2 linked regions of the Pseudolabrys taiwanensis genome follow. Each later gene encodes a partner of the first gene's protein in a complex. Links are inferred from orthologs where the notes say so. Each region holds a gene or a part of one and is shown in the gene's direction. Other genes may lie near its edges.

Region 1 (2,803 bases):
GGCCAACACCGTCATACTCGCCGACACCACATCGGCGCCGACCGGGCCGCGCGATCCGCGCCTGCTGCATCTGCCCGGCGGCCCCGTGGTCTGGGGCACGGCGCGATCCGACGATGTCGGTGCGATGAGCGAGGCGCGCGAGCGCGTGCGCACCGACGCGCGCGACGAATATCGGCGCCTGTTGTACGTGGCGATGACGCGCGCGGCCGAGCGGCTGATCGTGTGCGGCACGCAAGGGCGCACCAAGATTCCCGATGGCTGCTGGTACAGCCTCGTCTGCGATGCGTTGGAATTGGACTGCACGACCGAGCCTGCGGACGATGGCGACGGCGAGGTGCTGCGCTATCGCAAAGGCGAGGCGCAGCCTGCTGCGGCCCAGCCGCGCGAAGAGATGCAGCAGCCGGGTCTGACATTGGTGCCGGCATGGCTGTCGCAGGCGGCGAAACCGGAGCCGGTCGCGGTCCGTACGGTGACACCGTCGACGGTGGAAGAGGCGGTTACGCGCAAGCCCGGCGCCACCGCCGATACGCTTGCGCTAGTGCGCGGGCGGCTGACGCACCGGCTGATGCAGGCGCTGCCAGACATCCCGGCTGCGCGCCGCGCGCCGGCCGCCGCGGATTATCTGGCGCGCGCCGGCACGGAGTTGCCCGCAGGCGAGCGCGATGCGCTCGCCGCGCAAGTGATGCGGGTGCTCGAGCATCCGCGTCTGGCGGCTTTGTACGGGCCGGAAAGCCGGGCCGAAGTTCCGATCGTCGGCCGGCTCGTTCTGAACGGCGAGACGATCCAGGTAAGCGGCCAGATCGATCGTCTTGCGATCACCGAAGACACGGTTTTTATTGGCGATTTCAAAACGAATCGGCCGCCCCCGACGCGAATCGACGAGGTGCCGCGGCCTTACATCACCCAGCTCGCGCTCTATCGCGCCGTGCTGATGAAGTTATACCCGGACAAGGCCGTGCGGGCCGCGCTGATCTGGACGGAAGTGCCTGATCTGATGGAGCTTTCCACGGAGACGCTGGAAGCCGCATTGGCGCAGGTCAAGCCCGCGTGAGGGCCGCTTGACGGTAGGGGGGGCGCTCCATAGGTTTCGACTCCAATTCCTAGACGCTTTATGCGCCGCGACACACAACACGAGGTATTCCCATGGCCGTCGGCAAAGTCTCAGATGCCACCTTCGAAGCTGACGTGCTGAAGTCGGCTGAGCCGGTCGTGGTCGACTTCTGGGCCGAATGGTGCGGCCCGTGCCGCATGATCGCTCCGGCGCTGGAAGAGATCGCCGGTGCGCTCGGCGACAAGGTCAAGATCGTCAAGCTCAACGTCGACGAGAATCCGAACACCGCCGCCAAGTACGGCATCATGTCGATCCCGACACTGATGATGTTCAAGAACGGCGAGATCGCATCGCGCCAGGTCGGCGCCGCGCCGAAGCAGAAGCTGCAGCAGTGGATTTCCGGCGGCGTCTGAGGGCGTTACCGCCAAAACTTTCGAAGCGGCCGGCCGAAAGCCGGCCGTTTTGCTTTTGCAGGGTGTCGCGCTTTTTCTTCACCTCCCCTGGAGGTGGGAGGGCGAAGTGCGCAGGCGTCAAACGCCGACATGCGAACGAATTCGGCCGACACTTTCTCAACCGAAGCCGTTGTCGCGCGTTAACGAGGGTCATGACCCGCGCGCTCCGCCAACCTTTCGCTCCGATGGAAGCCTTGTCCGTGGCCGAGATCCCGGCGGGCAAGCAATGGCAGTACGAGCCGAAATGGGACGGCTTTCGTTGCCTGGTGTTTCGCGACGGCGACAAAGTCGCGCTGCAATCGAAATCCGGCCAGCCGCTCACCCGCTATTTTCCCGAGATCGTTGCCGCGGCCGCCGCGCTGAAGGCCAAGCGCTTCGTGCTCGACGGTGAGATCGTGGTGCCGCAGGGGCGCGTCTTCTCCTTCGACGATCTGCTGCAGCGCATCCATCCGGCGGCGAGCCGCGTGCGGCGTCTGGCGGAAGAGACGCCGGCGCTGCTGATCGTGTTCGATCTGCTGCTCGACGCGGACGGCGATGTGTTGACGAAGGACGTGTTGCCGGATCGCCGGGCGCGGTTGGAAGACTTCGCCAAGAAGTACTTCCGCGGGCAACGGAGCATCCGGCTATCGCCGGCGACGACGAAGCTCGCCGACGCGCGGAAATGGCTCAAGCAGGTCGGCGGCACGCTCGACGGCATTATCGCCAAGCGGCGCGATGTGCCTTACGAGAGCGGCAACCGCCATGGCATGCAGAAGATCAAGAATTTCCGTTCGGCCGACTGCGTGGTCGGCGGCTTCCGCTACAACGAAGGCAAGAAGACCGTCGGCTCGCTGCTGCTCGGACTCTATGACGACAAGGGTTTGCTCAACCATGTCGGCTTCACGTCGTCGTTGAAAAACGAAGAGAAGAAGGCCCTCACCGACAGACTGGAGAAGCTGATCGCGCCGCCGGGTTTCACCGGCGACAAGCCCGGTGGCCCGAGCCGCTGGTCCACCAAGCGCTCGTCGCAATGGCAGCCTTTGAAGCCGAAGCTGGTGGTGGAGGTTTGCTACGATCACTTCAGCGGCGGCCGTTTCCGTCATGGCACGCGGCTCGTGCGCTGGCGGCCCGACAAGGCGCCGAAGCAATGCACCATGGATCAGGTGCTGCAGAAGAAGGCGGATCTGATGAAGTTGTTGAAGTGAGGTGTCCCTCCCCTGAAAGGGGAGGGTCCGGCGCGTTAGCGCCGGGGGTGGGGTCACATCACAATCAAATGCAGCCCCCACCCGGCTCGCTTCGCTCGCCACCCTCCCCCGCGAGC
Region 2 (5,384 bases), 1.1 Mb from region 1 along the record:
GGTATGCGCGGCAGGCTCATCGGCCTGCGCCACGCCCGTGCCGGCGATGCTGTGCGCTCAGGGAGGACTAGTCCTCCATCGGCACCATGGCCGCATCCTTGGAGTTGCGCAGCACCAAGGAGGTCTTCACGTTGCGTACGTTCGGCGCCGAGGTGAGCTTCTCGACGAAGGCCTGGAAGGTCTTCAAGTCCGGCGCGACGCATTTGAGCACGAAATCGATCTCGCCCGAGAGCATCCAGCATTCGCGTACCAGCGGCTGCTTGCGCACGAAGTCCTCGAACGCGGCGAGATCGGTTTCGGCTTGGCTCGCGAGATGCACCATGGCGAAGACCGCCACTTCGTAGCCAAGCATCTTCTCGTCGAGCAGGGCGCGATACCCCTTGATGAAGCCGGCCTCCTCCAGCGCCCGCACGCGGCGCAGGCAAGGCGGCGCGGAAATCCCGACCCGGCGCGCGAGTTCCACGTTGGTGATCCGGCCATCGTCCTGCAATTCCTTGAGGATCTTGCGGTCAATGGCGTCCAGGCGGGCTGGCAAGACGGAATCCTTTTCGATCGGCATGCTCCTTCCATACCGCGAAATATTGTTTCGCGAAAGAATATTGCGCGAAATCCAGAGGATCAGGGGGTCGTTGACCCCAAGTCTGTGACTCCAGGGGTTGCGTATCTTGCATAGCTCCTCAGGAGGCCATACATCGGGACTGGGCAAAAGAGCCGGCGTTTTCCGTCCGGTCAGCCCGGGCGATGCCGGGGGAGCAACCCTAAACGCCCGCCAGGGGGCTTCTCCATGTCAAAGACCACCCACGCCAAAGTCGTCATCATCGGCTCCGGCCCGGCCGGTTACACCGCCGCCATCTATGCCTCGCGCGCGATGCTGCAGCCGATCCTGCTGCAGGGCATCCAGCCGGGCGGCCAGCTCACCATCACCACCGACGTCGAGAACTATCCCGGCTTCGCCGATGTCATCCAGGGCCCCTGGCTCATGGAGCAGATGCAGAAGCAGGCCGAACACGTCGGCACGCGGATCATCACCGACACCGTGCTCAAAGCCGACCTGTCGCAGCGCCCGTTCCGGCTCGAATGCGACTCCGGCGACGTCTATCTCGCCGAGGCGCTGATCATCGCCACCGGCGCCCAGGCACGCTGGCTCGACCTGCCTTCCGAGCAGAAGTTCAAAGGCTACGGCGTCTCCGCCTGCGCCACCTGCGACGGCTTCTTCTATCGCAACAAGGAAGTCATCGTCGTCGGCGGCGGCAACACCGCCGTCGAGGAAGCGCTGTTCCTGACCAATTTCGCCTCCAAGGTCACCATCGTGCACCGGCGCGATCACTTCCGCGCCGAGAAGATCCTGCAGGACCGGCTGTTCAAGAACCCGAAAATCGAAGTTCTCTGGGACAGCGTGCTCGACGACGTCATGGGCAGCGAGAGCCCGCTCAAGGTCAATCAGGTACGGCTCAAGAACATCAAGACCGGCGCGACCACCGAGCGCGCGATCGACGGCGTGTTCATCGCCATCGGCCATCAGCCGGCCTCCGAGCTGTTCGTCGGCCAGGTGCAGATGAAGCCGTCCGGCTACATCGTCACGGCCGGCCATTCCACCGCAACCTCGGTGCCCGGCGTGTTCGCCGCCGGCGACGTCACCGACGACATTTACCGGCAGGCGGTCACGGCCGCCGGACAGGGCTGCATGGCGGCGCTCGAAGTCGAGCGGTTTTTGGCCGCACATGAAACGCAACGGGCGGCCGCCGAATGACGATGACCACGCACAGTTCGTCGATGGACTGGGACAAGCTGAAAGTGTTTCACGCTGCCGCGGAAGCGGGCAGCTTCACCCATGCCGGCGAGCGTCTTGGACTGTCGCAGTCGGCGGTATCGCGGCAGGTTTCCGCGCTGGAGGGCGAACTCAACGTTTCGCTCTTCCACCGCCATGCGCGCGGCCTGATCCTCACCGAACAGGGCGAACTACTCTACCGCACGGCGCATGAAGTGTTCATGAAGCTGGAAGCGGCGCGCACCAAACTCACCGACAGCCGCGAGCGGCCGAACGGCGAGCTGAAGGTGCACACCTCGCTCGGTATCGGCGTGCATTGGCTGACGCCGCGGCTCGGCGAATTCCTCGATCTCTATCCCGACATCCAGATCACGCTCATCACCACCGACGAAGAGCTCGATCTCGCGATGCGGGAGGCCGACGTCGCCATCCGCTTGCGGCAACCGACGCAGCCGGATCTCATTCAGCGCAAGCTGTTCTCGGTGCACTTCCACGCTTACGCGTCGCCCGATTATCTCAAGCGCTTCGGCACGCCGCGCACGCACGAAGAGCTCGACAGCCACCGCATCATCCTGCTCGGCGGCGCCGTGCCGGCGCATTTCTCCAACCGGCGCTGGCTGCTCGATGCCGGCCGCGACGGCAAAGGCTCGCGCACGCCGACATTGTCGATCAACAACGTGCTCGGCGTGTTGCGCGCGTGTCAGCGCGGCCTCGGCGTCGCGATGCTGCCGGACTATCTCGTCGAAGAGAATGGCGGCTTGGTGCAGTTGTTCGGCGAAGCGAACACGCTCGCGCTCGATGCGTACTTCGTTTATCCCGAAGAACTCAAATCCGTCGCGCGCATTCAGGTCTTCCGCGACTTCCTCGTCGCGAATGCGCAGCGCTGGAATTTCTAAGTTCATATCGCTGAACGTTTCGCCCGCGCGAACAAATGCGGGCGAACGCACAAGCGCCACAATTCATATCGCGTTTGCCGCATCCGTCATGTGACGGCAAATTCAGCATGGCTGACATGCGGTGTGCCGCGTTGCTGAGCAGCGATATCGACAGCATACTTCAGGCTTGCTGCTGCGCCGGAAGTATCCTCCCAGATGAGCCGACGTCGCAGCATGTTCCCCTCTGGAAGAGTAGCCGGCCCCCACGCCGGTGATACTGTCGCCGGGCCCCACCCACGGGGCCCGGCTTTTTATATTCTCGTTATATTTTCATAAGATTGTTCGTCTCAAGGATCGCGACGATGGGACGAGCCGCCCATCGCCGCGGGTTCCGTCAGTTGCCGAACGGCTTGTCACGATCCAGTCGCGCCTTGGCTTCGCGCGCAATGCTGAGATCGAACAGCTGACTTTCCGGCACTTTGGTTTCCACGAGACGGAAATAATCCGACCAGTAGTCCTGCATTGCCATCACCGACTTCACGTTCGGTACACCATCTTCGTTGGTGTAAGACCAATGCGGTGCGATGGCGCGGACCAACTCGGGCTTTTGCAGTGCCGTCCGCTTGGCCAGAATCTCTACAATGTCCTTGTGTCCGTCGGGATCGCCGGCGGCGGCATTGAAATCCTTGACGCCCTGTAGATAAGCCATGGCGAAGCGCACCAGCACGTCGCGCTTTTCCTGCACGAACTGCTTTCGTGCCGCGTAGAGGCCTACGGCGCCGTCCGGATCGATCTCGTCGTCGACGGTGACGATCGGACCCCACTTGTTGTTCTGCGCAAAGAAGCCGAACTGATAAGCCAGATCGGTGGCATCCACCTGCTTCTGCCCGAGCATCTTCATGAGGTCCGGCTGCGGCACGTTGGTGACCCAGGTGACATCCTTGCGCGGATCGAGGCCGGCCTTTTCCAGCGCCTTGGCGAAGAGGTACTGATTGATGCTGCCGGTCGCGCCGAGACCGATGCGCTTACCCTTCAGCTTGGCGAAGTCGGCCATCGACTTCAGCCCGCCATCATGCAGCTCCTGCGTGACGTTGATGACGGTATAGCCGCGGCCGCGCTTGTTGTTGCCACGATCGAGCACGAAGACCAGCGGCGCGCCTTTGGCAATGCTGTTGAACAAGGCGGCGTTCGCCGTCATGAACGAGATATCGAGCTCGCCGGAGATCAGCGACGGCACCGCAAGCGCGCCGTCGATGAACATCTTCGGCTGCACGTCGATGCCGAGCTTCTTGAAGTAGCCCTTGCCTTCGGCGACGAAATAACCGCCGCCGGTGATGAATGGCCCCTCGCCGACTCGCACGACATCGTCGGCCGATGCGACCCGCCCCGTCGCCGCCAAGATGGCAAGCGACAGCATCGCAAGCGTCTTACCAAGCTTCATCGTTCTCCCCTCCGATACGAACCCACCACCGGCAATTTCTTCAATGCTCGCGCTCCGTCCAGGGAGCGATCATGCGGTCGATGCGCTTCTGCGCATTGGTAATGACGGCGCCGAACACCGCGAGCACGATCAGCGCGCCGAATACCTTTTCGGTTTCCATCACCTGACCGGCGTGAATGAGCAGGTAACCCATGCCGCTGTCGCTCGAGCCGCCGATCATCTCGGCGGCCACCACCATGATGATCGTCACGCCCATGCCGAGCTGCAGGCCGGAGAAAATGCCCGGCAGCGCCGCCGGGATCACCACTTTCAGCTGCACCTGCCGGACATTGGCGCCGAGGTCCTTGGCCGCCTTCATCAGGCCGCTGTCCACCTGGCGGATCGAGGCAAAAGTGGCGATGGCGACCGGGAAGAACGCGGTCACCGCGCTGATCACGATTTTGTAGGCTTCGCCCGTGCCGAGCCAGATGATCAGCAGCGGGATCAACGAGATTTTCGGCAGCGGATAGAGCGCCGCGATCCACGGGTCGACCATTCGCGCGACGAGGCGCGACATGCCCATGGCGATGCCCACAAGGATGCCGGTCGCTGCGGCCACCAGGAAGCCGGCCATGATGCGCAGGAAGGTGATCGACAGATGATAGGCGATCTCGCCGTCGGCGATCATCACGACCAGGTATTTGAAGATCGCGCTCGGTGCCGGCAGGAAGATCGGCTGCACCCCCTTCACGCGCACCATGATTTCCCAGGCGAGCACCACCGCGACGATGAGAAGATAAGGAACGACAATGTAGACGATCGCCCCGGCCTTGCTCTTGTGCTTGGTGCCGGTGGTGCCCATCGCCTAGCCCGCCACTTCTTCCTGTTGCCGCATCGCGTTGAGGACTTCCTCGCGGATCAGATGCAGCGCCCTGTCGTAGAGCCGGCCGAACTCCGGCGTGTTGACCATTTCCTGCGAGCGCGGCCGCGGCAGATCGACCTTGATCACTTCCTTGATCCGGCCGGGCCGCGCCGTCATCACCACGATCTCGTCGCCGAGCAGGATGGCTTCGTCGATGGCGTGGGTGACGAACAGCACGGTCTTGTTGGTCTGCTCGGTGATGCGGACCAGCTCTTCCTGCATCACGATCTTGGTCTGCGCGTCGAGCGCGCCGAAGGGCTCGTCCATCAGCAGGATCGGCCGCTCCATGATCAAGGCGCGCGCCAGCGCCACGCGCTGACGCATGCCGCCGGACAACTGCGGCGGCCGGTGCGCCTCGAAGCCGCGCAGGCCCACCATGGCGATCAGCGCGCGCGCCCG

Evidence for each region. The genes of interacting proteins can lie anywhere in the genome.
Region 2: the proteins of trxA (region 1) and trxB are in contact, whole or in part, in a crystal structure (PDB 1F6M), measured with the Escherichia coli proteins. The link is inferred for Pseudolabrys taiwanensis from one-to-one orthologs.

The regions. Positions count from the first base shown.
Region 1 is NZ_CP031417.1:3,932,131-3,934,933, reverse strand. It holds trxA (thioredoxin), read left to right. Parts: upstream 1-1,143; coding sequence 1,144-1,464; downstream 1,465-2,803. Other genes in the region: DW352_RS18665 (ATP-dependent DNA ligase), read left to right, coding at 1,689-2,687; addA (double-strand break repair helicase AddA), read left to right, coding at 1-1,051. UniProt on the Escherichia coli protein: Participates in various redox reactions through the reversible oxidation of its active center dithiol to a disulfide and catalyzes dithiol-disulfide exchange reactions.
Region 2 is NZ_CP031417.1:2,838,677-2,844,060, forward strand. The notes cover bases 1-2,767. They hold trxB (thioredoxin-disulfide reductase), read left to right. Parts: upstream 1-784; coding sequence 785-1,750; downstream 1,751-2,767. Other genes in these bases: DW352_RS13580 (chromate transporter), read right to left, coding at 1-33; DW352_RS13585 (Lrp/AsnC family transcriptional regulator), read right to left, coding at 68-535; DW352_RS13595 (LysR family transcriptional regulator), read left to right, coding at 1,774-2,664. Also shown: DW352_RS13600 (ABC transporter substrate-binding protein), read right to left, coding at 3,038-4,084; DW352_RS13605 (ABC transporter permease), read right to left, coding at 4,125-4,925; DW352_RS13610 (ABC transporter ATP-binding protein), read right to left, coding at 4,929-5,384.